DNA from 4 places in the Pedobacter sp. KBW01 genome. Region 3 is predicted to be linked to each of the others. Evidence: riboswitches for the same ligand, from Rfam matches in the RefSeq annotation. Region 3 holds a riboswitch; each other region holds the start of a gene.

The links. Region 3 has a riboswitch for S-adenosylmethionine ahead of DBR40_RS13285 (O-acetylhomoserine aminocarboxypropyltransferase/cysteine synthase family protein). Riboswitches for the same ligand answer to the same signal wherever they lie in the genome.
Region 1: another riboswitch for S-adenosylmethionine. It lies ahead of metH (methionine synthase); the one in region 3 lies ahead of DBR40_RS13285 (O-acetylhomoserine aminocarboxypropyltransferase/cysteine synthase family protein).
Region 2: another riboswitch for S-adenosylmethionine. It lies ahead of DBR40_RS11280 (SusC/RagA family TonB-linked outer membrane protein); the one in region 3 lies ahead of DBR40_RS13285 (O-acetylhomoserine aminocarboxypropyltransferase/cysteine synthase family protein).
Region 4: another riboswitch for S-adenosylmethionine. It lies ahead of DBR40_RS08835 (peroxiredoxin family protein); the one in region 3 lies ahead of DBR40_RS13285 (O-acetylhomoserine aminocarboxypropyltransferase/cysteine synthase family protein).

Annotation. Positions count from the first base shown of each region.
Region 1 covers NZ_QAJQ01000002.1:94,772-103,003, forward strand. The annotation lists gene metH (methionine synthase) at 1-2,144, opposite strand, end outside; SAM riboswitch class I at 2,308-2,411, opposite strand; gene DBR40_RS01525 (Bax inhibitor-1 family protein) at 2,528-3,283, opposite strand; gene DBR40_RS01530 (hypothetical protein) at 3,323-3,889, opposite strand; gene murQ (N-acetylmuramic acid 6-phosphate etherase) at 4,060-4,866, opposite strand; gene DBR40_RS01540 (S41 family peptidase) at 5,057-6,664, shown strand; gene DBR40_RS01545 (histidine decarboxylase) at 6,818-7,951, shown strand; gene DBR40_RS01550 (short chain dehydrogenase) at 8,031-8,232, shown strand, end outside.
Region 2 covers NZ_QAJQ01000010.1:150,550-158,781, reverse strand. The annotation lists gene DBR40_RS11290 (YtxH domain-containing protein) at 290-490, shown strand; gene DBR40_RS11285 (SusD/RagB family nutrient-binding outer membrane lipoprotein) at 631-2,067, opposite strand; gene DBR40_RS11280 (SusC/RagA family TonB-linked outer membrane protein) at 2,079-5,243, opposite strand; SAM riboswitch class I at 5,563-5,669, opposite strand; gene DBR40_RS11275 (peroxiredoxin family protein) at 5,807-7,078, shown strand; gene DBR40_RS11270 (AraC family transcriptional regulator) at 7,118-7,996, opposite strand.
Region 3 covers NZ_QAJQ01000012.1:1,195-9,426, reverse strand. The annotation lists gene DBR40_RS13310 (multidrug effflux MFS transporter) at 1-527, opposite strand, end outside; gene DBR40_RS13305 (queuosine precursor transporter) at 720-1,490, shown strand; gene DBR40_RS13300 (hypothetical protein) at 1,520-1,972, shown strand; gene DBR40_RS13295 (homoserine dehydrogenase) at 2,183-3,427, opposite strand; gene metX (homoserine O-acetyltransferase family protein) at 3,541-4,599, opposite strand; gene DBR40_RS13285 (O-acetylhomoserine aminocarboxypropyltransferase/cysteine synthase family protein) at 4,633-5,964, opposite strand; SAM riboswitch class I at 6,238-6,348, opposite strand; gene DBR40_RS13280 (hypothetical protein) at 6,562-7,569, shown strand; gene DBR40_RS13275 (trans-sulfuration enzyme family protein) at 7,626-8,232, opposite strand, start outside.
Region 4 covers NZ_QAJQ01000007.1:554,142-562,373, forward strand. The annotation lists gene DBR40_RS08825 (YceI family protein) at 1-538, opposite strand, end outside; gene DBR40_RS08830 (peroxiredoxin family protein) at 603-1,925, opposite strand; gene DBR40_RS08835 (peroxiredoxin family protein) at 1,947-3,263, opposite strand; SAM riboswitch class I at 3,437-3,547, opposite strand; gene DBR40_RS08840 (S24 family peptidase) at 4,123-4,818, opposite strand; gene DBR40_RS08845 (helix-turn-helix domain-containing protein) at 4,902-5,105, shown strand; gene DBR40_RS08850 (hypothetical protein) at 5,108-7,132, shown strand; gene DBR40_RS08855 (ATP-binding protein) at 7,144-8,040, shown strand; gene DBR40_RS08860 (hypothetical protein) at 8,045-8,232, shown strand, end outside.

The DNA of each region.
Region 1 (8,232 bases), on a different contig from region 3:
CTAGCCGATTTTACTACCTGAGGCAGGAACATTTTACCTGCACCAAATAAATCTCCCACAATATTCATCCCATCCATCAATGGCCCCTCAATTACCTGAATCGGGCGGGCATATTTCTGGCGGGCCTCCTCTACATCGTCATCCAGATATTCTACAATACCTTTTACCAATGAATGTGATAACCTTTCTTCAACCGATCCTTTTCTCCACTCCTCATCTTTAACAATCTCTTTCCCTTTCGATTTTACGGTATCGGCATATTCTACCAGACGCTCAGTGGCATCTTCCCTACGGTTTAACAATACATCTTCTACCCTTTCCAATAATTCGGGTGGAATTTCCTGATAAACCTCCAACATACCGGCGTTTACGATCCCCATATCTAAACCTGCCTGAATGGCGTGATAAAGAAATGCAGAGTGCATGGCTTCGCGAACCACATTGTTACCCCTGAAAGAGAACGAAATATTCGAAACCCCACCGCTTACCTTGGCATGAGGCAGATTTTCTTTGATCCAGCGGGTGGCGTTAATAAAATCGACTGCGTAATTGTTGTGTTCCTCCAGGCCGGTGGCCACGGTTAAAATATTCGGGTCGAAAATAATATCTTCTGCCGGGAAACCGATTTCGTTTACAAGAATATCGTAACTTCTTTTACAAATTTCTTTTCTGCGTTCGTAATTATCGGCCTGTCCTTGCTCATCAAAAGCCATTACCACAACCGCAGCACCATACTGCATAATTTTACGGGCACTTTCGCGGAATTTATCTTCGCCTTCTTTCAAGGAAATAGAGTTCACAATCCCCTTGCCTTGCAGGCATTTTAAGCCATTCTCAATCACGGACCATTTTGATGAATCGACCATAATGGGTAGTTTGGCAATATCAGGTTCAGAAGCAATCAGGTTCAGGAATTTGGTCATGGCTGCTTCCGAATCAAGCATCCCCTCATCCATATTCACGTCAATAACCTGCGCGCCACCTTCTACCTGCTGTAATGCAACTGCTAAAGCAGCTTCATAATCGCCACCTAAAATCAGTTTCGAGAATTTTGGCGATCCGGTAATATTAGTTCTTTCGCCTATATTTACAAAAATACTTTCTGGGGTAATGGTTACAGGCTCAAGTCCGCTTAAACGCATATGAGGTTCGAGCACAGGTAATTTTCTAGGCTCAGCTTTCCGGGCATTTTTAGCAATGCAACCAATGTGATCAGGTGTGGTACCGCAACAACCACCAACAATATTCACAAAGCCTGATGCAATAAAATCATCAACCAGGTGAGCGGTTTCGTGTGGTTGTTCATCATAAGCTCCAAACTCGTTGGGTAAACCTGCATTTGGATAAGCCGAAACATAACAACCTGCTTTTGCGGCAAGCTCTTCGATATGCGGACGCATTTCTTTAGCTCCCAATGCACAGTTAAAACCGATACTTAATGGTTTGGCATGCATTACCGAGTTTAAGAAAGCCTCCGCCGTTTGGCCCGACAATGTTCTTCCTGAAGCATCAGTAATGGTCCCCGAGATCATAATCTCGAGCTTACGACCAATTACTTCTTCGTATTTTTTAATGGCCACAATAGCCACTTTTGCATTTAGGGTATCAAAAATGGTTTCGATCAACAACACATCCGAGCCACCATCTACCAACCCACGAACCTGCTCGTAATAAGCTGCTTCTAATTCATCAAAATAAACCGCCCTAAAACCAGGATCGTTAACATTCGGCGACATAGAAAGGGTACGGTTGGTTGGGCCAATGGCACCTGCAACAAAACACTTGCGATCGGGATTAGCCGCCATAAACTCGTCGGCCGCTTCTTTGGCTACCCTTGCTCCTTCAAAACTCATTTCGTAAGAAAGGTCTTCCATTTGGTAATCGGCCATCGAAATTCGCTGTGTACTAAAGGTATTGGTTTCGATAATATCGGCACCAGCAGCCATGTACTCGAGGTGTATGGTTTTGATAATATCGGGGCGTGTAATGTTAAGCAAATCGTTATTGCCTTTTACATCACAGGGATGATCTTTAAAGCGTTCCCCTCTAAAATCCTCTTCGGTTAGGGTATATCGCTGAATCATGGTACCCATTGCACCATCAATCACCAAAATACGTTTTTCTAATTCTTCTCTAATGCTCATTGTTGTTGTTGTAGCAAGTAGCAAGTATCAAGCGTTGAAATATTGATAACTCACTTTTTATTAGGTGGCAGCAAAAAGTAAAGGCAAAATTGTCTTAATACTTCATACTTGTTTCCTAAATTAATGGCTTATCTAAAAAGTTGGTACGTGAATCGTAATCCTAAACTTATCTGTTTCCGCTATTTGCAGAATAGAATTTAGCACCTTGTGTGGCACAGGTTGCTAAGACTTCGTTGGGTCTAATCCCTCCGTCTTTCTTAATAAGCATACAAAAATGCAACAAAGCGGCATCATTTCCAAAAATTATCGCCTTGTGGCCAAATAAAATTACAAAGGCCATGCAAAACTGCACAGCCTTAAGAATATTGTTCTGTTTAAACCGTTTATTTTCTGCTTCCGAAAATGCGTAGTAAGAACAGGAAGATGTTTAAGAAATCCAGGTATAAAGATAACGCAGCTACAATCGCCATTTTCTTAGATTCAATCTGGAGAACCTGTTCTCCGCTGGCCTCAATACCTTCGCCAATTCTTTTAATCTTTTGCACATCATAAGCTGTTAATGCAGTAAATATTGCAATGCCAATAAAAGCCATAAACAAGCTGAACTGTTCGCTCTGAATAAACATATTAATTACACTGGCAATTACTAAACCAATTACCCCAACCATCAGAATCGGACCAAATTTGCTTAGATCGATATTGGTTGTATACCCCATAAATGCCATAATTCCAAATATTCCGGCTGCACCTGCAAAACAGCTTACTACCGAACCTGAAGTATATGTTAACAAGATAAAGCTTAAGCTAATTCCGGTTAATACAGAGTAAAGCATAAATACGCCTATTAAAGCAGGTAATGATAACCGGCTTAAACCAAAGCCCATTAATAAAACCAGGCCTAGCGGAGCGAACATGGCTATATAACCAAATATAGACATACTAACTTTGCCTGTTGCAGGGTTAATATTTAAAAGATACTGCATTAACTGCTCGTTGGTACCGAAAAGATAAGCAGCTACTGTAGATAAACTCAATGCAACGAACATCCATAAGAAAACGTTAGCGAAGAATTTTTTAGACACAGATTTTTCCTGTACAAAAACACTGTTGTCCTGATATTGATAATTTTGTTGTTCCATTTTAATTTTTTGCGTGTTAAATTATATAAAAATAAACATTTAGTTCAATCTTTTTGTCAGCAATTCTTCAACTTTTTTAAAGAACTGCAGTGGCTTTAATGTACGCCAAGGCAGATTATCGAAATCGCCGCCAAAGTTAATGTAATAATCGATGTTGTTATCGCGAAACTCGGCAATTACATGTTCCTGAAAATTCACACCAACAATCCAGCCATCTTCCACCTCCTGAAACCACTCTTCGTAATAGCTATCATCAGAAGCATGGAAATTGAGCACATTTTCTCCGATGAGGATAAATTTATTAATGCCTTCATCCATCATCAACTCTACCACATCCCGTTTGAGCAACATAATATCGTTGTTGATGGCATCGTTCCATTCACCGATAAACTCTATTATGGCATAACCGCGATCGTAATCGGCATACAGCACCTTCATGTACAGTGTGCTCGATCCAAATTCATCCCATTGTGGGTGAAGTAAAAAGTTATAAATCTGCTTATCGAAGTAAAGCTCAGAATATTCGGTATTATAAAACGGTGAACGTTCATCTTCAGCCGAAATATAATCATCTCGCCACTGGTAATAAGGCTCAATCTCGTGCATAGTTTTTAATTATTGAATGCGCGAATTTTGAATAAGTAAATGTTCTTAGCCCATCTCCAATTCAATCATTCTACCCTTCAGTCATTAATTTAATTTTGAATGAACGAATTTTGAATGAGTGAATGTTTAAGCCCATCTCCAATTCTGTCATTCCATCCTTCAATCATTTGTTAATGTTGTCCGGCTTCTACAGCTTTACGTACACTTCCGTAGCGGTTCAGCAACTCAGCAGCTTCTTCGTAGCCAATGTGCAGCTCATCAGCAACCATTTGTGTCCCACGATCTACCAGCTTATGATTGGTTAATTGCATATCAACCATCTTATTACCAACCACACGCCCTAACTGTACCATAACCGTAGTACTAAGCATATTTAAAACCAGTTTTTGTGCCGTTCCCGATTTCATCCTTGTAGAACCGGTAATAAACTCAGGGCCAACCACCACTTCAACAGGGAAGTCAGATTCTGCAGCAATTGGTCCGCCGGTATTGCAAACAATGCAACCCGTTAAAACGCCATGTTTACGTGCCGTATTTAAGCCCCCAATAACATAAGGAGTAGTACCTGATGCAGCCAGGCCAACCAGACAGTCTTTTTCGTTAATATTAAACTCCTGCAAATCTTCCCAGGCTTGTTCAGCATCATCCTCTGCAAATTCTACAGCCCTTCTGATAGCGGTATCTCCACCGGCAATAATGCCTACAACCCAATCAAAAGGTACACCATAGGTAGGCGGACATTCTGATGCATCTACCACACCTAAACGCCCACTGGTACCCGCTCCGATATAAAAAAGACGACCACCTTTTTTCATTCTTTCGGCAACTGCCGAAGTTAATTTTTCGATCTGAGGCAAAGATTTTTCTACAGCAAAAGCTACAGTCTTATCTTCGTTATTAATGCCCTGCAAGACTTCCAACACCGACATCTTATCGATGTGGCTGTAGTTAGATTCTTGCTCGGTAACTCTATTCATAAATTTAATTTTGATAAAATTCGGTAAATTCTTTCTAAATACACCTTTAAAAATTCAAAAATATATCTCATAAAATTCAATTCAGCCTTTGTTATGGTTAATTTATGTTAAAAATTATAAACAAAAGACAAGAAAATGCAGTTAAAAAATATATCAACCCGCTAATTTTCATAAATTTGCAGTAACGCTGATGAAAAAAAATACCCGTAATAATATACTGATCGCTATAAGCTATTCTGTAATCTTAATAGCAGGTATGTTTTTGGGCATAAAATTTATCAAAGATCAAGGCTTTGGCGTTAAAAAAAGTCCACAGCTGGCCAGCAACAGCGACGAGAAATTAAACGAAATTCTTCACATCATTAACGGCAACTACGTTGATGATATCAATACCGATTCGCTTCAAAATTTACCTATTGATAGTGTTTTACATCAGTTAGATCCGCATAGTGTTTACCTGCCGCCAACCGATGCACAGGATATGAGCGATAACCTGGAGGGAAACTTTGAGGGGGTTGGCATAGAGTATTACATGCTTAACGACACTATGATGGTTACGGGCGTTGTTAAAGACGGACCAGCATCCCAGGCGGGCATAAAATTGGGCGATAAAATCCTGAGCATTGATACTGCTGTAGTTAGCGGAAGAAATTTACCCAAAGACCAGCTAACTGGCCGCTTTAAAGGGCGTGCAGGAACTGGGTTAAGCGTGGTTTTATTACATCCGGGCTTAACACAAAGCAACCGCATTATGGTTACCCGTGGCAAGGTAAATATTAGCAGTATTGATGCGGCGTATATGATTAACAGCGAAACAGGCTACGTACGCATCAGTAAGTTTGGTGCCAATACCGATAACGATTTTGCTTCAGCGGCCAACAGCCTGAAAGCGAAAGGCATGAAAAAGCTGATCCTCGACCTGCGTGATAACGGCGGTGGCTATTTTACTGCAGCTACTGGCCTGGCCGATCAGTTTTTGCCCGAAAATAAGCTTATTGTTTATACCCAGGGCAAGCATGAGCCACGTACCGATTATTTTTCGACCGGAACCGGTGCCTTTCAAAATGGTAAGCTGGCGGTGCTGATTAACGAAAATACGGCCTCCGCAAGTGAAATTGTAGCTGGTGCGATTCAGGACTTAGGTAGGGGCATAATTGTAGGCCGTCGCTCTTTTGGTAAAGGCCTGGTACAGGAACAGTTTGCTTTTGGTGATGGTTCTGCGCTAAATCTTACCATTGCCCGCTATTACACACCATCAGGTCGCAGCATCCAAAAATCTTACAAAAAAGGTTATGATGCTTACAAACACGAACTGGATGAGCGCATGATGGATGGAGAATTAACCGGCGACCGCACTTCTTTTCAGGATTCGATTGAGAAAGCAGAAGGCGTAAATACACAGCCCGTAAAAAAAATTAAGCCAATTGGTGGTATACAACCAGATGTTTTCGTAAAACTGGACACTACCGGATACAATAAATTTTATAGTAACCTGGTGAGCAAAAAAGTACTTTCTGATTATGTATTTAATGTATTAACGAGCAGATATAGCGCAAACTTTGTAGAACAGAATATTAACATCTTTACCATTACCGATAATGATTTTAGAGATTTTATTGGTTTTATTCAACGTAAAAATGTTCCAATCGATCGTTTTCAACTGTACAATGCGAAAACAGTAATTCAAAACGACCTTAAAGCACTACTTTGCCGCTATTACTTAGGAGATGTGGGCTACTACAAAGCCTCAAACCAAACCGATAATGCGGTTAAACAGGCATTGGCCAACATGCAATAGCCGTATTTTATTTGCACTAAGATGCATTTGACTTACGGACCATAAAATACAATTTCTAAAAACAACAACAAATCAATATAATATTCTTATTTAAAACAGAATAATGATACTATATTTCGATTTTACTAATTTTGCCCATATATCCAATTCATTATGGCAACAGGCAATTTATCAGCAAAAGATCAACAAGTATTAAGTGCTTTAATAGAAAAAGTAAAAGGACAAACCGATTTATTTCTTGGTTATCCGGTTTCGAAGGATTTTGATTACCAGGAACTGGCTGAGTTTTTAAAATACCCGATGAACAACCTCGGCGATCCGTTCGTTACTTCTACTTATGGAGTAGGATCGCGTGATCTGGAGAAAGAGGTAGTGCAGTTCTTTGCCAGCCTTTTCCGTGCGCCCGAAGATAACTGGTGGGGCTATGTAACCAACGGAGGTTCGGAAGGCAATTTATATGGCTTGTACCTTGCCCGTGAGCTTCATCCAAAAGGTATGGTTTATTATTCTGAAGCCACCCATTACAGTGTTCAAAAAAACCTGCATTTGCTTAATATGTCAAATATCGTAATCCGTACACAAGAGAGCGGCGAAATTGATTATGATGACCTGGAGTACACCATCCGGATGAACCGTCATATGCCCGTTATTATTATGGCCAACATTGGCACCACGATGACCGAAGCCCGCGACGATGTAGCTAAAATTAAAGCAATTTTAAAAAAACTGGCCATCCAGCATTATTATATCCATGCCGACGCAGCACTTTCGGGCACCTACAGCGCCCTGATCGAGCCACGCCCTGCATTTGATTTTCAAGACGGAGCAGATAGTATTGCCATTAGCGGCCATAAATTTTTCGGTTCGCCAATGCCATGCGGTGTAGTAATTGCAAAAAAATCGAACCGCGACCGTATTGCACGTTCTGTGGCCTACATTGGCAGTGTCGATACCACCATTACAGGTTCGAGAAATGGGCACAGTCCGCTATTCTTGTGGCACACCATTAAACGCCTGGGACTGGAAGGCTTAAAAGAACGTGCCATGCACAGTTTAGAAACTGCAGCATACACTGAATTAAAACTTAAAGAAATGGGCATTGAGGCGTGGCGCAACACCAATGCCATCACCGTAAACTTTCCTGCGCCATCACAAGCGATCTGCAAAAAATGGCAGTTGGCGGCTGAACAGGGAAACTCACATATCATCTGTATGCCAAATGTAACCAAAGCACATATCGATCTGTTTATAACCGATTTAAAGGCCGAAATAATTTTGCAAGATTAACAGGATACAAACTTTTAAATGACCTTAATGTTTAATAACAACGTTAACTTAGTATTACAAAACCTTTAAACATAAAAGCATGAAAATAATAGTTATAGGTGCAACCGGAACTTTAGGCAAAAAAGTTAGCGATGCCTTTGCCCAAAAACATGAAGTGATACGCGTAGGTAATACAAGGGGCGATGTGCAGGTTGATATTACCAGCGAAGCATCGATTAAAACCATGTTCGAAAAAACAGGACCTTTTGATGCGTTAATCAGCACCACTGGTAAAGGCCCTT
Region 2 (8,232 bases), on a different contig from region 3:
TAGAATTTGGAAATTATCAAACTCATCCCCCTCCCCCTAACCGTCATGCTGAACTCGTTTCAGCATCTCCCCTGTTACACCGTAATCTTTAATCGCGCTCTGAAATACAAAATCTCATCCCCCTGCCCCCTTCAAAGGGGGACGAGATCATCCTTATTCAATAAATTCTGACTTTTTTCGTTTTAATGTTTTGTGATGCAAACTCCAAAGACTGTAACAACAAGAAGCTAAAGCCGTCTAAAACTTTTAACTACCTCAAAATGTTTAACTAAAAAACAAAAAAAACGACATGGGAATTTTAAAAACAGCAATTATTGGTGCCGCGGTTTACGCAGGCGTAAAATATATCACGAAGAAGGACCCAATTACGGGCCAATCGATAGTAGACGAATTAATGGATAAAGCACCGCAATGGGCTGATAAGGCAAAAAATTATACACAGGATTTGAAATCAAAGCTGAGTAATGCTGCCGAAGATTTTGCCAGATGAATACCCATTAACAATAAACAGGCAGATCAATCGAGATACCTGTTTCTGTAAAATTTAGCAACAAAAAAAGCGCTCCGATTTAAAATCGGAGCGCTTTTTCTTTGTAAACCATTGGTCAAACACCAGTGAGGTTTTAAGTTTTAAAAAGCATCAAACCAGAGTTTTGTTGTTAATAAATCGGCTCCCTGACTGCTAACAGCATTTTTATAATTCTGTCCGTTTAGCGATTGCTCAGTACCCGGATAAATAAAACGCACAGGGATTTTACCATTTAACACCGTATTTACCGAAGCCGTTAACTGCGGATAATCCAGTCTACGCTGCTCTGCCCAGGCTTCCAGTCCTTGCCCAAATAATGCAATCCATTTCTGCTCACCGATTGATTTCTTAAAGTTTGCGGCATCATAAACTACAGCGGTCTGACTGATGTAACTATCAACTGCGGTTCCGCTGATATTATACTGTGCAAACGATGCCCGGATAGCCTGCTTATATAAATCCTCAGCATTTTCTGTTGTGAAACCACGTGCAGCCGCCTCAGCGCGATCGAAAAGCAATTCGGCATAGCTAAAAATTACAGCTGGCGCTTTGGCATCCAGAAAATAAGTACCTGGTTTAGATGAATTAGCTAAACCAATAGCACTGGCTTCGGAGTTGGTAGAACCATTTGGAATGCCTACATAGGTTTGGGGCGTAGTATTTTCGGTTCTACTCGCATATACCGATAATCTTGGATCGCTAAGCGAAAAAAGTTTATCTACAATGGTTTTACTGATCCGGTAATCGTTACGAGTTTCGAATGATGCTGCAACCGGATTCTGTTGTGGCGAAACATCATATTTTAGTATTGCATTTTCTGCATTACTGCTGATGTAAGCACCACCTTCGGCCTGTATTTCGTCTATTACCTGTTTGGCCTTAGTTGCATCTTTATCCGCAATACGCAAAGCGATACGGAGGCGCAGTGCATTGGCAAACTTTTTCCACGAAGCAATATTATTGCCGTAAATTACATCACCGGCAATGGTTTTTCCCGAAGCAGGATCGAGTGCTGCTTGAGCAGATTTCAAATCGTTTAAAATACCGTAATATACATCCTTCTGTTTATCGTAAACAGGTGTAACAAATTGTTTTATTTTTCCGGCCTGCGAATATGGAATATCGCCATAAGCATCGGTAAGCAATAAAAATACCCACGACCTCAATACCAATGCTACACCTTTATAATTGGTGTTGCCTTGCGCATCGCCCAGTTCGATAATTTTATTAAAGCCTGCAATACTTTGCGCATAACCGGTAGACCATAGCGAGGTAAAACTGCTGTTCGAAAAGATAAAACGATCTTCTTCTGTGTATTGCACTTTAGCCCAGTGCTGCGCAAAAAGCAGGCTCGAATTCATGTTATTGGTTACGCCCCAATAGGTATCTACAGTGGTTTTGGTCGTTCCCGTAAGTAAATAATCGGGTTGCGCAACTTCAGGAGCATTGGGGTTAATGTTCACCTCATCGAGCTCTTTTTTGCAAGATGAAAAGGCAAGGGCCAAAATGGCGAATATATAGAGTTTCTTATTTTTCATGATGGGAATATTTAAAATTTAACATTCAGGTTAATACCATAACTGCGGGTACTTGGGTTAGAAAGACTTTCTAAGCCCTGACCATTGCCGGTATTAAAAGCTACTTCAGGATCAATATCAACCGTATTGCGGTGAATAATCCACAGGTTACGGCCAACAAGCGATACCGAAACACCCTGTAAACTTAGCGAGCGCAACCATTTCGTTGGCAGGTTATAACTTAGTTTCACTTCGCGGAGTTTAACATAAGAAGCACTGAAAATATTGGCTTCATCGATATTCCTGAACGATTTGTAATACTGCTGGGCAGGTAATATTTTTTCGTTGCGTTTGCCATCAGCAGTTACCCCGTCAAAAATAACCCCGTCATCGTAAACAGTTTCACCAGCCGGAGCTGCTCCGTTTAACCATACAGTTCCTTTGGTTTTATCGTTACCCGGATAATAGTAAGCAATACCGCCATACTCTGCAGCCCTGCCTGGTAAAGTTGAGGCTAACACGCCTGTATAAGTACCTGTAGCATATGTACCGTTGTAAATAGAGCCGCCAATGCTGGCATCAACCAACACGCCTAAACTAATGCCCTTATAGCTAAAGGTGTTGTACACACCACCAATCCAATCCGGAGTATATTTACCCAATACCTGCTTGGTTGGGTTGGTAGCCGGAGCGCCGGTTGCATTTACAATAATATTGCCGTTGCCATCTCTTAAAAACGCGGTACCAAATAACGATCCATAAGGTTGACCCACAGTAGCAATTACCTGTGCTGAGTTAGAAGCTACAACATAATTGGTTAATAATTTTTCGGCATCCAGCTCAATTACCCTGCTCCTGTTTGCGGCAAAGTTTAGATCGATATCCCAGGTAAAAGCCTTTTTAATTGGCGTAATGCCCAACTGCGCCTCTATACCTTTATTGTTGATTTTTCCGGCGTTCAACAATTTTGAACTAAAACCGGTACTCTGGCTCACATCTGCCGCTAAAATCTGGTTATAACTATTGGTATTGTAAGCACTTAAATCGAAACGCAATCTTTTGTTAAAGAATACCGCCTCAACACCCAATTCGGTTGATGTGGTGGTTTCAGGTTTCAGGTTAGGATTAAGATCAATAGATCCTGTATTCAGCTGTGGATTTCCATAAAACGGAGCGCTAAAAACATAGGTATTAATCAAACGGTAAGGATCTGCATCTTTACCTACTTTAGACCAGCCACCACGTATTTTTAAATAGTTAAGGGCATCGCTTTTAATATCCAAAGCTTCGGTAGCTACAAAACTTCCATTAAACGAGGGGTAAAAATACGACCTGTTTTGAGCAGGCAAGGTAGACGACCAATCGTTACGGGCAGTAATGTTGGCAAAAAGGTAATTTCTGAAACCAAGTTGCCCTGAAGCATACACACTATACGATTTTAAACGTGACAGGTTATTTGATGATACCAATGGATCGCGTGAGTTTTTAAGCGTATAAAGTCCAGCAATGGCCAGTTTAGGTGCACTTTGGTCGTTTTGTTCGATATACTGCCTGCGGATATTCCCCCCACCCAGCAATTCGAGGCTAAAATCATCGTTTAGCTGTTTGTTAAAGTTTAAGGTTGCATCGGTATTGTTTTCGTTTACCGTAAAAGCACTTTCGGTGTACGATCCAAATGGTGTTCCGTTGGTACCATAAGCAATCCGTACTTTACGCCTGTCGTTATAATAATCCGTTCCTGATCTGAAATTTAAATCAAGCCCGTCTATGATTTTATAATTCAACGCTAAACTCCCGATTATGCGGTTCCTGTTTTGCGATACCGTATTCTCGTAAGCTACCCAATATGGATTGCTGTAATAGCTGTTATTCCAGTTAAACGTTTTTCCATTCTCATCCAAATAATTTTTCAACTGGTTAATATCAACCTGACGACCAAACCAGGTAAACTGCAACATGGTACTCGTAGAGCGCGAACCACCTGTACCCGGTAAGTTATCCGAATTAAGTTTACTGTAATTGGCATTAGCCGTTAAAGTTAATTTCGGGGTTATTTTAAGGCTGGTATTCAGCACAAACGAATTTTTCCCCTGTCCCGAATTAGGCACAATACCTACCTGCTTTAAATTGTTGTAAGAGATCCTGTAATCGTATTTTTCTCCGGCATCTGCAATCGATACACCGTTATTTAAGGAATAACCGGTTTGGAAAAAATCGCGAACATTATCCGGATGCGCTTCAAAAGGAACAGCTACACCTTTAGAGAAAAACTGCGGAATTAGTCTGCCATCCAGTTTCGGTCCCCAGCTCTCATCAACCCCGTCATTTAAACCTTTACCAGCACCATCCACATAGCTAAATTTACCTTCAGAGCCTTGTCCAAAAGCATTTTGATATACCGGAAGGGTAAGCAGGCTTTCTAAAACCGCGTTCGAGTTAACGGCAATTCCCAATCCTTTTTTCGATTTACCGGTTTTGGTTTTGATGAGGATTACGCCTGCTGCAGCCCGCGATCCGTACAATGCGGCTGCATTTGGGCCTTTAAGCACACTCATTGATTCAATATCTTCAGGATTGATATCCGAAATGGTATTGGCATAATCCCGGGCACCGGCCGAGTTTAACTGCGAGTTATTAACCGGAATTCCATCTACCACAAACAGTGGCTGGTTGTTACCGGCAATGGAAGTTTCACCCCTGATTACCACGCGCGACGACCCCATACTTCCCTGGCTATTGGTTACCCTTACACCGGCAATTTTACCAGCCATGGCATTAACCAGGTTCGATTCTTTAGCTTCGGCCAAATCCTGCCCCTTTAATTCCTGAACGGCATAACCCAGCGATTTCTTTTGGCGCGATATACCTAAAGCAGTAACTACAACCTCATCAAGCGACTGATCGCTCGATTGCAATACCACAGCGATAGGACTACCTTTAACAACAGGTATTTCCTGGGTTTTAAAGCCAATGTATGAGAATATAAGGGTAGCTTTTTCGGGTGCGTTAATGCTAAAAACCCCTTTACCATCGGTAGTGGTAGCTTGTTTGGTTTCTTTGATCAAAACAGAAACACCCGGCAGGGTTTCGCCCTCGGCCGATTTTACCGTACCTGCAACAGGTACATTTTGCGCAAGTAACTGCTGCGCCGTAAAGAGCAGCAAAATAAACGCTATTGATTTAATTTTTTTGAACATCTTGTGTTGTAATAATTAGTTAATGGAGACAATAATTTGGGCAATACCTTTCCACCACGGCTATAAACCGTATTTTTTGTTTAAAAAATGAAAGGATTGGTTAGCTTAAAAGCCCGTTAAAATGAATGCATCTTAACAGGGCATACGCATTCGGAAATACCTCGTTTGGTTTAAATAAATAGATTTTAGTACGTCTGTTTTTTTCATCTGGAAATGATCATTAGTAAATAAGTTACTTTCAAAAAAGCCCGGGTACAAAAAAAGCACCTCAACCAAAAGTCAGAAGTGCTCCATATTAATAAGGATAACGCAAACTGCTGACTTAACTACCCCAGATTCATCCGGGATGGAATTAGCACCATTTCTAAAACTTAGATGGTTGCTAAGGTTTCACAGGGCCATTCCCTCCGCCTTTCTTGATAAGCATTTTTAAATAACTGGGGCAAAGGTATAATTAAATCCAGTAATTCTATAGTTTTTATATATTTTTATCTGAAAATTTTTTCTTGCCAAATACGAGCCGTATATTTGTCGACCAATTTAGTCGATTAAAACACATCCCAATGAATCTGAAATCAATTTTCACAGCCGTTTTGGCCATATCAACTACCATATCCTTTGCACAAGATCAAACCGTATTGGCCAATCATACAGGGGTAAAAGCCCATAAAGAAAAGTCTAATGCCTTTGTAGCACTCGGCAGCTGGCGCGGAGTTGCCAAAGTAAAAGAAGGATTGGAAATCCCTTTCAACTTTGATATCAACGAAAAAAATGGTCAGCAGAAATTATATTTCCGCAATGCCGAAGAAAGTTTTGAAGGCGGTTTAGTTAAACAAACTGCCGATTCGCTTTTTGTCAAACTCGATCAGTTTGATAACGAACTGGCATTTGCCATAACTGGCGATCAGCTTACCGGCACATTAAGAAAACAAGGCCAGACCGGTAAACCTTTGGCCATTGTAGCCGAGCGTAAAAACTACCGTTTCGAAACAGACGGTAAACCTGTAACAGCCAATTACTCCGGAAGCTACGATGTGGTTTTCAAATCGCCAAATGGCAAGGACGAAAAAACAGTAGGTTTATTTAAGCAAACAGGCAACAAACTTACCGGTACTTTTTTACGTGTAACCGGCGATTCGCGCTACCTGGAAGGCGTGGTAGAAGGTAACGAATTTCAGTTATCAAGCTTTATTGGCTCCTCTCCTGCTTACTACAAAGGCACTTTCCAGTCCGATGGCACTTTAAGCGGTGAAATTTTAGGTGCAAGAGGAAGTCAGCCTTTTACAGGTGTTAAGAATGACAACGCTGCCCTGCCCGATGCCTACAAACTCACCTACCTGAAACCGGGTTATAAAACCCTCGATTTTAGTTTCGCAGATGTTAATGGAAAAAAGATTTCGTTAAAAGATGAAAAATACAAAAACAAGGTAGTTGTTTTAACCATCACTGGCAGCTGGTGCCCCAATTGTGTAGATGAAGCTACCTTTATTGCCCCTTGGTATAAAGAAAACAAGAAACGTGGTGTAGAGGTTATTGCCTTACATTACGAACGCTCTACTGAACCAGAATATGCTAAAAAAGTAATGAGCCGTTTCCGAGAGCGCTTTGGTATCGAATACGATCAGGTTATTGCCGGTACAGCCGATAAACAAGTGGTAGCCGAATCCTTACCTGCATTAGATTCGTTTGTATCTTTCCCTACTACCATTATTATCGATAAACAGGGAAATGTTGCCCAAATACACACCGGCTTTAATGGTCCGGCTACAGGCAAATTTTACGACGAATTTAAAAAAGAGTTTAATACCGAGATTGATGCTTTATTGAAAAAGTAAATGCAATCTAAAGCTTTGTTCCCTGGTTAATTAAAAGTACTAAGCCGTAGCCACCATCTTTTTGTAATCGCGTGGGGTTACACCTTTGGCTTCTTTAAAAAACCGGTTAAAATTAGACAGACTATTAAAACCACATTCGTAAGCCAGGTTACCGATTTGCCTTTCGCCATCAGTAATCAGCTTGCAGGCATGGCCAATACGTACTTCATTTACAAACTCAACAAAAGTTTTTTGGGTGCGGCTTTTAAAATAACGGCAAAAAGCCTGTTTATTCATGTTAATCAACGCGGCAACATCGTCCAGTTGCATATCGGTAGCAAAGTTTTCGAACACATACTTAAATACCTTATCCATCCTGTCGTTATCTTTTAGCTGGTAGGTATTGGTATAACCCTGACTGGCCAGTAAATCGTACTCTTTGGTATGGCTCAATACCTCGAGTATTTTAAACAGCGAAATCATTTTCGGAAAATCTTCTTCCTCTTTTACCAGCTGTACCAGGAGTTTTTTTAACTGCGATTTGGTTTCCCCATAAAACTTCATTCCCCGACCGGCTATCTGCAATACCGCTTTCATTTTCTGCATATTACCCAGCTGTACCAGCAATTCGATCAGCTTATCCGGATTAAAAAATACCGAAATAGAACGCGCGTGTTTCTGGTTTACCTTATCGTCAAAATAGGCTTCGCGGTTGTACCAAACATGCGGAATATTGGAGCCAAGAAAAATCAGCTCACCTTTTTCAAAATTTTCTATACTATCGCCAATAATGCGTTTGCCTTCACTTTCAACCATGTAGGTAATCTGACATTCGACATGAAAATGAAAAGCTGTAGAAAAGTAAGGCTGATCTATTACCTTCGTTTTAAAGATCTCATTATCCAAACCTTCCAGTATTTTAGCAAAAACCGGTTTCATAAGGGCATTTTTATATAGTTTATATTTGGTTAGGTCAATACCACGCCAAACACTGCTTAAGTGAGCAGATCCTATTTGGAGATAACAACCTTGAGTCAAATATACGCTACATTATCAAAATAAAGCAAACAAAGTATAATACTTGCTAAAATAACATCAAAAATAGCAAACAGAGCTTTAGAATTTAGTCTTTCTTCGGCCTAACTTTGAGTAATTACCCATACTAACCAAATCAA
Region 3 (8,232 bases):
AGCATTAAAACTGCCATGAAACCTAAAAATACGAAAACATATTTCCAGCCCAGTGCCGAAATTAAATAACCACCGGCAGTAGGAGCCAGCATAGGCGAAACGGCAATCACCAACATTAACGAAGCAAATACCTTAGGGCTTTCTTCTACTGAAAACAAATCGCGCACCATAGCAACTGAAGCTACAGCAGTGGCACAGCTTCCGATGGCTTGTACAAAGCGTAAAACAATGAGTTGGTTTACATCAGTTACGGCTAAACATAAAAATGAAGAGAGTATATAAAGTCCCAGACCAAAATACAATGGCTTTTTTCGGCCATATTTATCCAACAGCGGTCCATATAAAAGCTGACCAGCCGAAATTCCGATAAAAAAGCTGGATAAGGATAGTGAAACTACAGATTCGGTGCTTTTTAAATCTTTGGCAATATCTACAAAACCAGGCAGATACATATCAATAGAAAAAGGACCAAGGGCAGCAAGTGAACCTAAAATAAGTATTAAATAGAAGTGTTGTTTCTTAGCCATGATCTGTTAGTTTTTCGGAGGCGCAAAGATTGGGAGATTTAATTTGCTAACCTAAATTTGCGGGTCGAGCGATTGTAAAAATTACAGTTGGCGGTTAAAATGAATAAATTAGCCCGGAACTGAACGTAAGGTTCCTGTTAAAAAGCATAATCTGCGCTGTAATTTGATAGATTATATTTAGATTTATTGCCTATGACTTTTAAAACGAAAGAAAGCCGTTTACTACTTGTTCTGGGTAGTTTTTTTGTGGCCAATGCTATATTATCAGAGTTTATTGGTGTTAAATTATTCAGTGTAGAAGAAACCATTGGCATGAAGAAGTTCGACATCAACCTATTAGGTGTGCCACATCTTTCGTTCGTAATGTCGGCAGGGGTACTAACCTGGCCCATTATCTTCATCATGACAGATATTATAAACGAGTATTTCGGGGTAAAACAGGTAAGGTTTTTATCTATTCTCACTTCTATTTTAATAGCCTTTGCTTTTATCGTGGTTTGGGGATCTATGCATTTAAGCGCAGCCGATTTTTGGGTGCATCAAAATATTAATGGGGAAGACCTGAACATGAACAATGCCTTCGCGGGTATTTTTGGGCAAGGCATGTGGATTATTGTCGGCTCAATAACCGCCTTTATTATAGGCCAGATGGTTGATGTGCTCATTTTTCACCGCATTAAGAAAATTACGGGAGAGCGGGCCTTGTGGTTAAGGGCTACGGGTTCAACACTCATTTCTCAGTTTGTAGATAGCTTTGTGGTAATTTTTATTGCATTTTACCTTAATCCACAATACCACTACACCTGGAAAATGGTTTTTGCCATAGGCTTAGTGGGCTATACCTACAAATTTATTGTAGCCATTTTAATGACCCCGATTCTGTATCTGGTACACCGGATTATTGACGGCTATTTAGGCAAAGATTTGGCGCATAAGTTAATGAAGATGGCAGGCAGAGGATAACAATAAAAACTAACCAAATATAAATACTTATGAAATTAAATTATTTAATGGGCCTTGCTGTGCTCTCACTTGCGGCTTGCAATAGTTCGGCAGAAAAACAAAAAGATCAGTCGCTGAATATTGAAGGCACCTGGCAGTTGGTTTCGGCTACTACCTCGCAGCATGGCAAAAGTGAGGTAACGGATTATACCGGTAAACTGAAAATGATCAAAATGTTTAACAATACCCATTTTGCATTTTTAAAACACAGTGTTAACCCTAAAGATACTGCTGATTTTGATGCCGGAGGCGGAACTTTTGTACTGGATAAAGATAATTATACCGAACACCTCGAATATTATAAAAACAAAAACTGGGAAGGAAAGACTTTTAATTTCAAACTCAGCATCAATAAAGATACTTTAACCCAACAAGGCGTAGAAAAGGTAGAAGGAGAAGGGGTGGACCGGGTGATTATTGAAAAGTATGTTAAAGTAAAATAAAACACAAAAGGCCGGACTCGCTCCGGCCTTTATGCTTAACAACAAAACAAATAAAAAAATTAACCTTAAAAATTAAGAAGCTGTTTAAAAATGAATAAATAATTCACAGGTCTATCAGGTGGGTGAGGACACCCACCTCTAGCGAATCCTAATGGGCGGTGGAGACAACGCCCATTAGATATTTCACAGAAATTTAAACAGTTTCTAAGTTTAAAGGGCTGCCAGTTCTTCGGCAAAAACATTTTCACTCAGCAGCTCCTGCTTGTAAATCTGCCGGCCGGTATAGGCCACAAAAACAGATTGATCTAAAAGCAATTCGCGGTTCTTGATCAGGCTTTCCAGCTTAACTGTTCCAACCACATATTTATAACTATCGGCAGCATAACGTTCGCTAATGTTATCAAATTCCAGTAAGGTAATCAGATCTTCATCTGCGTAGCGTAAATACACTTCCAGTAAAATTTCTTCAGTATGTTTTACACCGTTTTCTGAGTGGTACTTTTTATACTCATAACGGTAATCGTAGCGTAATGCGGCAATATCCGACAATACAGCTGCACCGGTTGGATGGCCACCTGCACCTTTACCATAGAAAAACTGTTTATCGGCAAAAGCAGCCTGTACTGCTACAGCATTATACTCGTTTTCTACATTATACAAGAAATCATCCTTAGCTACTAGTTTAGGCAAAACATAAGTTACCACATCTTTGGTATTTACCTTACGGGCTGTTGGTACCAGTTTGATTTTAAAATTTTTCTCGCGTGCATATTTAATATCGTACTGCGAAAGGTTTTGGATACCAATGTTCAGGATGATATCGGGGTTTACAAATAAACCATAAGCATGGGCCGTAGCAATAGCCAGTTTATATTTCGGATCGTAACCTCCCACATCCAAAATAGGATCGGTTTCGGCAAAACCTAAGTCCTGAGCTTCTTTCAATGCCGAATCGTAGCTCTGGTTTTCGTTAAATATTTTCGACAGAATGTAATTGGACGATCCGTTAAAAATGCCACTTAATGCATGGAACAATTCGTTATCGTAATATTCTTCCAAGTTACGGATAATTGGAATACTACCACACACTGCACCTTCATACAATAGGGAAGTACCGTGTTCTGCCTGTAAATCTACCAGCTCTTTTAAGTGGGTAGCAATCATTTTTTTATTGGCCGAAACTACATTTTTGCCATTTTTTAAGGCGGTAGTTACAATTTCGTATGCAGCATCTGCATCGTTAATCAATTCTACAATTGTATTGATTTCGGTATTATTCAGTATTTCGTTACGATCGGTAGTAAACAAATCTTTATTGAGCGTACGTTTCTTCTTTGGATCTTTTATCGCGATTTTAATGATTTCCAGATTCAGGTTCTGGCTCTGGATAATGTCCAGCAAACCTTGTCCTACAACTCCGAAACCAAATAAACCGATTTTTAAATTCTTACTCATTTTTATTTTGTGATTATACAGATAACCGGATTTTAACCGATCCTATTGTTCTTATATTTGTTTTTGTCTTTATTATTTAGCTTTACGCTTAAGTCTTTCTGCTTTTACTCTTTCTATGCAGTATGCTGTAATTTGATTATTTTCTTATCGCGGCTCTCTTTAATAAAAGTTCCGATAATATTGGTTAAAGTATTGGTTTCGATTAAGAACCCGTCATGACCATATTCAGAATGGATGGTGGCAAATTCAGCACCTGTAATGTGATCGGCCAGGTATCTCTGTTCTGAAATCGGGAATAAAAAGTCGTTTTCGATTCCAATTACCAGTGTGTTTGCTTTAACCAGCTTTAAGGCATCAGCTATGCTTTTGCGGTTGCGGCCAACATTGTGGCTATCCATTGCTTTGGTTAAATAATAATAACTGTATGCGTTAAAGCGATTGGTTAATTTCTCTCCCTGATAATTCTGATAAGACGAAGCCCTGAAATTATCAGTTTTATCGTTTACACTTTCTACCTGTGTGCTGCCATAGGCATTGTAAGTACGATAGCTTAAAAGTGCAATGCTTCTGGCTGCTTTCAAACCTTTAATGCCTCCATCAGGCTTATTGGCATAAAAAGTACGGTCGGTAGTAATGGCTAGTCGCTGACTTTCGTTAAAGGCAATTCCCCAGGGCGAATGCACGGCATTAGTAGCCACTAAAATCAGGTTCTCAATTTTATTCGGCTCAATAATGCTCCATTCAACAGCTTGTTGTCCACCTAACGAGCCACCAATTAATAGTTTAATGGTATCGATTTGTAAATGCGCCGCTAAAAGCTGGTGTGCTGATACAAAATCGCGGATGGTAAACTGCGGAAACGACAAGTAATAAGGCAGGCTGTTAACCGGATTGGTACTTAAAGGATTGGTTGTACCATAATTAGAGCCTAAAACATTAGCACAAATAATATAATGATCGTTTGGATTGAATAAAGCGTTTTGCCCAAACAAACCTTCCCACCATTCAAAAACATCGGCATTGGCAGTAAGCGCATGGCAAACCCATATTACGTTATCTTTCTTTGCGTTTAATTTGCCATATGTTTGATAAGCGATTTGCAGGTTACGGATTTTTTTTCCGCTTTCGAGCTTAAATTGTTTGTTATATTGATATGTTGATGCTGTGCTCATGCTAAAATAATGCTGATGGTAATAAAAAAAGGATTAGGCTTGTAAACTGGCTGCACTTACTGATAAGCCAATTGCTGCAAAAGCCTGCTCAAAATCGGCCTTAATGTCGTCGATATGCTCGATACCAACTGATACGCGAAGCGAGTTCGGTTTAACACCTGCAGCCAGTTGTTCGCTATCGCTTAATTGCTGGTGTGTGGTAGCCGATGGCTGGATAATCAGCGTTTTGGCATCGCCCACGTTTGCGAGGTGCGAAATCAGTTTTAAATTATCGATTAATTGGGTTGCTCTTTCTTTGCTGCCGTTTAACTCGAAAGATAAAACTGCTCCAAAGCCATTGCTTAAATATTTCTTTGCCAAATTATTGTATTTACTGCTGGCCAAACCAGGATAAGCCACTTCTTTAACTGCCGGGTGATTTTCTAACCAGGTAGCCAATTCTAAAGCATTATCTACATGGCGTTGTACACGAAGCGATAAAGTTTCGAGACCTTGCAATAACAGGAAAGAGTTGAACGGCGCAATAGCCGGACCTAAATCCCTTAAACCTTCTACACGGGCACGAATAATAAACTGAATATTGCCAAAAGGACCGTCGACACCGAAAACATCGCTAAAAACCAAACCATGGTAGCCTTCTGATGGTTGACTAAATTGTGGAAACTTACCATTTCCCCAGTTATAATTTCCGCCATCAACAATTACACCACCAATGCTGGTTCCATGTCCGCCAATCCATTTGGTAGCCGATTGTACCACTACGTTAGCGCCATGTTCTAATGGTTTAAACAGGTAACCTGCAGCACCGAAAGTATTATCAACAACTAAAGGAAGATCATATTTTTTGGCAATAGCCGCAATTTTTTCAAAATCGGGCACACTAAATGCCGGGTTACCGATAGTCTCTAAATAAATAGCTTTTGTTTTATCGGTAATTTTAGCTTCAAATTCTTCTGGCACATCCGGGTTAGCAAAATCAACATGAATACCCAAACGCTTAAACGCTACTTTAAACTGATTATAAGTACCGCCGTAAACATGAGATGAAGAAACAATGCTGTCGCCAGCCTCCAGGATATTATTTAAGGCAATAAATTGTGCTGCCTGACCAGATGCTACTGCTAATGCTGCTACGCCACCTTCTAAAGCTGCAATGCGTTTTTCGAAAACATCGCTGGTTGGGTTCATGATCCTGGTATAGATATTACCGAACTCTTTTAAAGCAAATAAATTGGCTCCATGCTCAGCATTTTTAAAACCGTATGAAGTGGTTTGATAAATAGGAACAGCCCTTGAGCCTGTAGTTGGATCGATTTCCTGACCTGCGTGTATTTGTAAAGTTTCGAATTTATATGAAGTTGACATAATCTTTAATGCTTAAATTTTTAAATGTTGAATAATCTGTAGGGATCAGATTAACCTAAAGGTTAAAGCTGTGTGGGCGTATCCCGTTTTAGCGGGACCTTCCAGTTTGAAAAACACAAAAAGGGAAGATTTTTAAATTACTGTATGCAACAGCACATACAAGTAATCGCCTGCATATTGCAACACATAAAAGACATAGAAAGATCTTCTACTTTTTTAAGGTTTGAACCAGGTTCGCTTAGCGATTGAAGATTTAATGTTTTCATCAGTTAAAATTTATATCACCAGATAACACCGTGTTAGCCAGTCAGGAATTGGCACCTTCTCTTTCTGAGGGTTGCCAGTGGGTCATGGAGCCAGTCTCTCGCCACTTCTTTATAAATCAACCTCTGAAGATTGACTTTTACTTAGCTTATTGCCAAATAATATTCCAAATGTCTGAATTTAATTTTAATCCACAAAATAAAATTTTGAATTTAAAGCAAGCTACTGTGAATGAGGGTGCTAATTTTAAATAATTAAGGCTCCTTAAATATTTTAATATAAAGTTAATGGTTAAAACTTTAAGTTTGTGTTACCTATCTAAATCTAATCATCATGAAAAATGTAAAATTCTATGGTTTGGCAATACTATTTACTGTTGCCTGCTTAAATAACGTTAATGCCCAGTTTGGTGGCTTAAAAGATAAACTACTAAAAGTGGGTACAGCACAGGGTGCTAAAGCCTTAGGGGTTGATAAATTCCTGAAACAGCCTGCTGCCATTACCACCAGTTTTGAAGATGTGAATCGCGAAGGCGAGATGATGCCCGATTTTAAATCGAAGGAGAAATTTCAGCCTTTATATTTATTACCTAAAAATCCGGAGGGCGGTTATGTGCTTTGCGAAGGTTTTTACGAAATGACCAATAAAAGCTATTGCCTTAAAGCCGGAACCTTTGCCCCTTCAAAAGGCGATGGCTACATGTTTGCTCCGGTTTTAGGACCCAAAGAAGAAATTGTAGTATCGATATTAAAGAGTGCCGAAAAGCACCCCGAAGTAGAACAGCACGATATTCAGGTTTTATTGTGGACCATTATTGCCCGCACAAAATTTGCCGATTACAGCGGCCAGGTTAAACTTACTGCCATTAAGTTACTTACACCTAAGCAACTTACCCAGTTAGAAGGTGGTGCTTTGGGCATTTTACCTTTTGATGTAATGGAGAAAGCTAAAGATCAGTTGCCATCAGGCTTAAAAGCTGTGTTTGAAGCCGAAAACAATATCAGGCAGTTGGTGGCATCAGGCAATTACACCTATGCTGATATGGAGAAATATGCAATTGTAGCAGGTATGGCACCTCCAAGAAGCGATGTGCCCAGCGGCATCTGGACCAAACATCCTGATGGTTATTATGTTCGCTATTTTCCTTCGGGCTATTCAATTACTAAAGTGCAGATTTATGTACCTAAAGAGTTATTGGCCAACGGCAACAAATTGGTTTACGATGCCGCAGGCGATATTGCTTGTCCGGCCAATACGGGTTCACAACGTTTAGCGCAAACCAATGAGCCTTTAGAAGCCAATTATTCGCTTAAATTAACTACGGTTTGTAACCCGAAATAGTTTTTAAGTCCTATAGATAACCCTATAAGGTTTTAGAAACCTTATAGGGTTAAATGCTAGTTTAAAGCCTGCTCCAAATCAGCAATAATATCATCTGCATGTTCCAACCCAACCGAAATGCGCAACAGGTTTTTAGGTGTTTTACTATCCGGTCCTTCAATCGAGTAGCGGTGTTCAATCAAACTTTCAACGCCGCCTAAGCTGGTAGCCTGCGCAAACAACTGCACTTTATTAACCGCTTTACTTGCTGCCTCTACACCACCTTTTACCAGGAACGACATCATACCACCAAAATCTTTCATTTGGCTTTTAGCAATTTCATGTTGGGGATGCGTTTCCAATCCCGGATAAAAAACAGCTTCTACCTTCGGGTGCTGATTTAAATATTTAGCTACTTTTTTACCATTCTCGCAGTGACCTTTCATGCGGTATGCCAGGGTTTTAATACTGCGCGTTAACAGATAGCAATCAAAAGGCGATGGAACGGCACCACCGGTTTGCTGCACATTCTTAATTTTATCCCACAGTCCATCCTTTTTCGCTGTAATCAAAACGCCACCTAATACATCGCTGTGGCCACCCAGGTATTTGGTACTGCTGTGCATTACAATATCAGCCCCGAGCAAAATCGGGTTTTGTAAAATAGGAGAGGCGAAAGTACTG
Region 4 (8,232 bases), on a different contig from region 3:
TAGCTTTGGCGGTTAACTTTTTACCAGCAACATCAATTGCCGCCGGAAAACTTACCTCGTTGGTAATGCCTTTAATTGTGAGTTTACCGGTTAAGCTATACTGGTTGCCACTTCCTTTTTTGGCAGATGTAATTACAAAAGTTGAAGTCGGGAATTTCTCAGTACTGAAAAAATCTTCGCTTTTTAAGTGCCCAAGCAACTTTCCGTTTGTGGTGGCGTCGGTAACATCGGTTACGGTAATCGATTTGGTATCGATGGTAAAACTGCCTGATTTAAGTGTTGTACCATCAATTACAAATGTTCCTTCGCTCACTTTTACGTTGCCACTGTGTTCGCCAGTAGCTTTTTTGGCCAACCAGGTTAGTTTGCTGCTGGCATTATCTACTTTGAACGATTGCGCCTTTGAAGCATGATTAGGTGTAACAATTATTTTCTTTGATGCAGATCCGTTGTGGTTTGCCGCAGCAAAGCGGTTCGACTGTGATAAAGCGCCTAAAGAGGCCAGGGTTAATAGCGAAATGGTTAATGTTAGTTTCATTTTGGATTTATATTTTTTAGATAATACCGGTTAAACCATCAGCTTAACCGGCGTAAGGATATGATTATTTGCTTTTTTGCGTGTTTTTATCGCCTGTTGCCGAGGCAGTAGCCGTAGCATCTTCTGCAATCAGTTCATCTAACAAAGCGTTAAATTTTTTCTCGTATTCTTTATAGTATTTTCCGGTAACGGTGCCGGTATAACCCGTATAAATTTCTCGTACTTCGCCTTTTCTGTCGATGATAATGGTAGTTGGAAAAGCAATAAATTTATTGAGTGCCGGCAATTTCTGCGATACCAGTTTTTTATCGGCCAGGCCACCAAAAAGGATATCGTATTTTACATCGTATTTATCGCGCAGTTTGCCCAGTGTGTATTTGGCGTACTCCAGGTCGTCTTTTTGTTCAAAGCCAATGGCAATGGCCTCTACTCCTCTTTTCTGGTTTTTGTTAAACCATGGCGAAAGAAATACCGTTTGATCGGTACAGTTCGGGCACCAGGTACCCACAATTTCTACAATTACCACTTTACCTTTGTACTTATCGTCGCTTAGCGAAACCGATTTCCCGGCAAGATCAGGGAAGGTAAAATCGAGCTTTTTATAACCTTCTTTTAAGAATGTAATTTTGTAGGGATCGGGCAATTCGGCTTTATCGTCTTTTGCACCATCAAATTTGGTATTATCGTAAATTCCGGCCGAAATTACGCCGCTGATGGTACCATCAGGATTGATTTTACCTTTGTAAATTTTAGGACTTGGGCCCGTAAAGCCCGAAAGCACAAACTCATCACCTTGTACAGTACCTTCCAGTTCGCGGCTATCGCCGGTTACCTGCATAATTACCCCGGTTAGCTTGTTTCCGTTTTGTTTTAGTATCGCCACCTTGTCAGGCACCTGTTCTTTTGAATAGAACTTAAGCTCCCATTTGCCCGATATATTGGCCGCCGGTGCCACATCTTTACCCGGCTCAACAAAGCGGTACTTTTTGCCATGCTCGGCAGTAAAAGGAAGCGAATTGCCCCTGAAACCCGGCACCAAACTGCGATACTCGCCTGATAATGTACCATCATCATTTATTTTGGCTACCAGGGCTGCATCGTAAGTATTCATTTTAATAAATACCGAATCGGGTGCAATGCGTTTTACGTGGAAATCATCGCGACGGGTGCCATTTAACAGGGTAAAAGTAGCATGTTCGAAATCCTTGCCTTTAAATTCGAAGTTAAAAGGCACCTGGGTTTCGCTTACATTAAATACACCGCGCCAAACCCCTTCTTTTATTGTTTTTTCTACAGCTACCGGTTTTACACCATCGGCCAAAACCTGTCCACCAATAAACAGTGAACTGAGCAAAACTGCTCCTTTAAAAATTTTATGTACGCTCATTTTATTTTGGTTTTTTAATGATTATTTTCCTTTTATCGATTCATTCTTGTTTACTGCAGCAGTTTCTGGTGCTGGTTCAGCAATCAGTTCGTCTAGTACGCGATTAAATTTCTTCTCGTAATCGTCGTAATATTTACCTGTTACCGTGCCGGTGTAGCCGGTGTAAATTTCGCGTACCTCTCCTTTTCTATCGATGATAATGGTAGTTGGGAAAGCAATAAATTTGTTGAGTGCGGGCAGTTTCTGTGCTACCAGTTTCTTATCGGCCAGCCCACCGAATAGGATATCGTATTTGATATTGTATTTATCTCTCAGCTTTCCGAGCGTGTACTGGGCATAGGCCAGACTGTCTTTTTGTTCAAAACCAATGGCAATGGCTTCTACTCCGCGTTTTTGGTTTTTGTTAAACCAGGGCGAAAGAAAAACAGTCTGGTCGGTACAGTTCGGACACCAGGTACCCACAATTTCTACAATTACCACTTTGCCTTTGTATTTATCGTCGCTCAGCGAAACGGCTTTACCCTTAAGATCAGGAAAAGTGAAATCGAGTTTTTTATAGCCTTCTTTTAAAAAGGTTAATTTATAGGGATCAGGCAGGTTGGCATCGTTGTTTTTAGTGGCATCGAACTTGATGTTTTTATAGATACCAAAACCCTGATCTCCTGATAGCGTGCCATCTTCATTTACTTTTCCTTTAATAATAAAAGGACTTGGACCGGTAAAGCCCGATAAAGCGAACTCATTTCCTTGTATGGTGCCTTCAATTTCACGGCTATCGCCTACAACCGTCATAATTACGCCCGTAAGCTTATTCCCGTTTTGTTTCAGCACCGCAATTGATGCAGGAACAGCTTCTTTACTGTATAATTTAAGTTCCCATTTGCCCGATAGGTCGGCAGTAGGTTTTACATCTTTACCGGGCTCTACAAAGCGGTAGGTTTTACCAGGCTCGGCCGTAAATGGCAGAGAGTTCCCCCTGAAACCTGGTACCAAACTCCGATACTCACCACTTAATGTACCATTGGGTTCTATTTTGGCCACCAGGGCTGCATCGTAAGTATTCATTTTAACGAAAATCGAATCCTTTCCAAGACGCTGCACATGGAAATCATCGCGACGGGTACCATTTATCAAAGTAAAAACAGCGTGTTCAGGATCTTTGCCCTTAAATTCGAAATTAAATGGAACAGCCGATTCGCTCACCGTAAATACACCGCGCCATATTCCTTCTTTAATAAAGGCTGCGGGTGGTTTAACTGTTGCCGAAAAGGCCGAACTACTGATCAATAGCCCCAAAGAGAGGCCTTTTAGTGTGGGTAGATAGTTTTTAAAGTTCATGTTTATGGTTTTAGTTTAGTAATTCTGTTTTAAAACCCTGTGGAGCAGACATACCATTTCCATGACTGGTAAATTACCAGCCGCTTAATCAAAAAAGAAAAGCATGTTTGAAGCTGTAAATGCTATTTACAACAGCAGGAGTTTTGTAGTTTAAGTGTTTTCATATCTTAGTTAATTTATTTTTCCCCCGAAAAATTTCGGACGAATGAGTAAAGCACTTATTTCATTGCTGAAAAGTTGCTAGAAGATCGACGAGGCTCCCTCTCCCTTCTTCTGTATAAATCATCTACTAGTATAGGGCATAATACCAGACTTCTATAAAAGGCAAAAAGGAAAAAAAGGAAAAAACGGCCTTTAGCATATCGCTAAAGGCTTTTTTTATGGTTTATAGGTTGGTAATTATTTTATTTCCAAATTTCCAATCTACCATTTACTACCAGAATACTACCATTTTGGAAAGGCAAGATGATATTTTAAAGGGAGTTGCTACCATTTATCACGAAAAAATAGCTTAAAAGGTATTTAAAAGCTGTTTATCCAGAATTTAAATTTCTTAATATGGCGGCCATAGGTAAGACTATTTTACTGTAAAAAAAGTTAGAAATATAAGAAAATTTTACTCTTTTTTGGGTTGGTAATGCAGTTGGTTGTGCAGTTGGTTGTGCAAATCGATGTAGTTTAATGCATTGTAAATACCCGTAAAAAGTATAAAAATAGGCTAAAAAAGCTTATAAATCGAACAAACACCCCCCTATAATGCAATCAGCATATTTATGGTCAAGTATTTAAATACTTGAATACTAGCTAATTAAGGTTGAATAAAATTGGTTATTTATAAAAAGATATGTGTGCGCGCCGGTTAGCTCATGCTATTGATTCTTATACTAGCTTTGATCAATGCCATTGCTTTAACCTTCTTTAGCTTAATATCTTTAGGTGCATGGTGTTGGTTTTGAGAAACCAATTTGATATAATCATCCCCTTTGTCTGATTTCTGCACGTACTTTACTAGGGTCATATCATCGCCATGCTCGTTTATATAGACTAAGTACATTTCGCCCCAATAAATACCGTCTTGAAGGTCGTTTATAAGTTTATACATCACAATATCACCACTTTTAAGCAATGGGTACATACTGTCTCCAATAATTGGTAACGCCCCGTCACATGAAGGCATATTTGGGATAGTTATGTAGTCTATAATATTGTGCTTTCCATTAAATGTAGGAAGCACACTCGCAGCAGCGTTGGTATCATAAAGCGGTATTCGTTGCAATTCTCTCTTTTTATCCGTCTTTAATAAAAAAGTCTGCTCAGGCTCTACAACAGATTCATTTATATCGGATGCAATCATTTTTCCCCTACCTGTCATAAGCCAAATAGGATTAATATCAATGAATTTGCTAAGAATATTTTCTAATACATTAGAGCCGATACTCTTATTTTCTTTAATAGCTTTTGAGATTGAGCCGCGTGAAACGGCTAATTTATTCTCAAACGCATAAAGGCTAATGCCTTTATCTTCAATATACTGACTAAGTCTTTGTGCTACCATATGAAAAAAATCTTACAATAAATTTGGTTATAAGAAAATAGTCTTATACCTTCGTGTAAGTATTTACAAATATGTGAACAAGCATGGAACAAACAAAACCAAAAGTAGATTATCCTGAAAATCTTTATTTACGGGAAGCCGTAAAACAATCAGGTATTTCAATTACACACTTAGCAAAAAAGCTGGGCTTCAGCAGGAAGGTGGTGAGCGACACCGTTAACGGAAAATACAAAGGCTCAAACATCATCCCTTCTTTAAAAGAACTTCTAAACCTCAAAGGAGAATAACAATGCCTCAATTATGGAATAACATTTTGGTAGTAACCAAAGATGAACTTGTGCCAAATTGGTACAAAAAGGAAAATACCCTTTATAGCGAAATTACCCGATATGCTAACAAAGCGTACGGTATTAAACGTGTTCAGCTGGGCGGTAACGGCCGTCAGATGTTTATTTCTTTCGATAGTTTGCCCCCAGTTGTTCAGGATGGCATCGGTGATCCCCGGAAATTAAACCATGTACTTGACCAGTTTTATAAAGTTGATGGCGAAGCCGTAAAATTCTTTACAAATTTCAAATTTGAAGACGGAACTTACCTTGATACCGAATTTCAGGAGCGGTATATCATCAATGCAAGCGTTTTAAAGGCCATAATTTCGCTTAGAAGTGCCAGGGAAAACGAACGTAGGACAAAAGGTAATTTTAGTGGTGCGGGAATTGCTCAAACCCTATTATCTGATGCACAAAGCTTCAATGATATACTAGAAAAAAAGTACAAAGTTAGGCACACTTTGCCACCAGGTGAAAAGCAATTTAAAAAGACTTTAAAGGACTTTGAAACCATTGGTTATGCTGGCATTATTTCAGGAAGGCATAAAAATGCCAACCGTCGTAAAGTTGATGATATTACCATTGAGCTACTAAACAATCTTTTTGCCGGACAGCCAACCAAACCGACTGCTACAGAAGTTCATCGTCAGTATGAGGCTTTTTTGATGGGTTATTTGGAGGTGATCAATAATGAAACATCTGAAATATACAACCCTTCAGACTTCAAAAAGCTTGGTGCTACAACAGTAACCAATTACATAGCACAATGGAGCAATAAAATTGGTACGCACGGCAAACGTAGTGGTGACCGTCAAAAATTCATGCAGCAGTTTAGCCCTTACCACTCTTTATTGAAGGCGAAATTTGCAGGTAGCATAATTTCAATAGATGATAGGCAACCGCCTTTCAAAATGGCAGATGGTAACCGTGTCTGGTTCTATAACGGCATCGATTTAGGTTCTGAAGCTTTCACCTGCTGGGTTTATGGGAAGAGCAAAGAGGGCATTATCATGGAGTTTTACCGCCAGATGGTAAGAAACTATGCTGATTGGGGTTTCAACCTTCCTGCTGAACTTGAAGGGGAAATGAGTTTGAACAGCTCATTTGTTAATACCTTCCTTAAAGAAGGCGCGATGTTCCAGTATGTGCGTATTGAAGCCAATAAAGCACGTGCCAAAAGGATTGAAGCTTATTATAGGCCATTGCGTTATAATCTCGAAAAAAAGCGTATTGGATGGCTTGCAAGACCTCATGCATTATCAGAAAGTAATCAACCTGGTTCGCAACCAGCACCCACACTCTCTTTTAATGACATTGTACAGGGCTGTCTGGAAGATATAGAAACATGGAACAACATGCCTCACAGCGTACACACGCACATGAGCCGTTGGGAAGTGTTTTGCCAAAAACAAAATCCAGATTTACAGCCAACAAATTACGCCGCAATACTTCCGCACATCGGTTACAAAACCCCTACGAGCTGCAACGTTGGAATGATACAGCTTAATAACTCATTATTTCTTTTGGGAGATGAAGGCCGTATTGCTACAGGTAATAAGCTTATCAGTTTGATGACACATGTTGAAGGCAAAGATGTAGATGTGTATTGGCTGGATGATAACGAAGGTAAAGTGCTTAAGGCACATGTGTATATCGGTAACCAGCTTATTTGCGAAGCGATAGAAAAACCACGTTACCAAAGGGCTAGAATCGAACAGACCCCAGAAGATTTAGCGAACCGCGAAATCATGAGCGCCTATGTGGCCACTATCGAAGCATACGGCAGAAGACAGAAAAAATCTATTGACACCCTCACAATTATTGACAACACACCTAAGCCTAAGAAGTCGTTTATCATGCCCGGACTCAAAAAGCAGGTTGAAGTAGTAAACTACGAAATGCCTGAGGTTTTTGATGAACCTGAAGATGATGAAACCCCCGTACTTCAGTCATTCGGCCTCAAATCATTAAAAGACAGATTTTAAACCATACAGTTATGTTGAACATTACACAAGAATTTAAAACAGAAGCTTTAAAACAGCTTTTAGAACAACGCCAAAATTTTACCGGCTCCGATGCAGCTTTCGCTAAACAATGGGGGCTTAACAGCGCAGTATTTAGCCGCCTCAAAAATGGCGAAACTGCTAATTTAATTCGTGATACGCAGTGGTTGGCCATTGGCAGGGAATTGGGGCTATCATTGAATGAAAAGAAGCTTAAAACGACTAGAACAGATGTTTTAACGCTGCTCGAAGAGGATGTTACCTTTTGCCAGCAGTATGCTAAATCAAGAATGTTTATTGACGATAGCGAGATTGGTAAAACGGTTGCCGCCCGTTATTTAGCCAAAACGCTTAAAAACTGTTTTTATATAGATGCTAGTCAGGCAAAAACAAAGCAGCTGTTTGTTAGGCTTATTGCCAAAACTATCGGTATCGATCATGATGGAAGGTATGCAGATGTAAAGGCAAACATCAAATATTACCTTAAAATGCTACCTAATCCGATGGTAATCATTGATGAGGCTGGCGATCTTGAATATAAGGCGTTTTTAGAAATCAAAGAATTTTGGAATGCTACAGAAAACGCTTGCGGATGGTATTTGATTGGAGCTGATAGCTTGTTAGCATTGTTTGAAAAAGGCATAAGGAACAAAAAAGTCGGTTTCCGCGAAACCTTCAGCCGCTTTTCAAGCAATTTCACCAAAGCCACCCCGAATAACTTACCTGATAAAGTAATATTCTATCGCAAGCTTATTACCGATGTTCTACAGGGCAATAGTGTGCCGCAAACAAAGATTACCGAGGTGGTTAAAGCCTGTCTCAAACAGGATGAAAGCGGGAATATTTCAGGTTTACGCCGCGCTGAATCTTTACTAATCCTAACCGCTTAATAATATGTCGAGAGCATTAACCATACGCAACATCCTTGACAAAAAGCATCAAACATTCGCTTTTACCGGGCTTTACCATGAAATATTTGGTAACCCGGAAAAATCGGGTGCATGGTTGATTTATGGGAAGGATAAAAACGGTAAAACTTGGGGTACGCTTTTGCTGTCTGCTTACTTCAGCCTGATAATGGG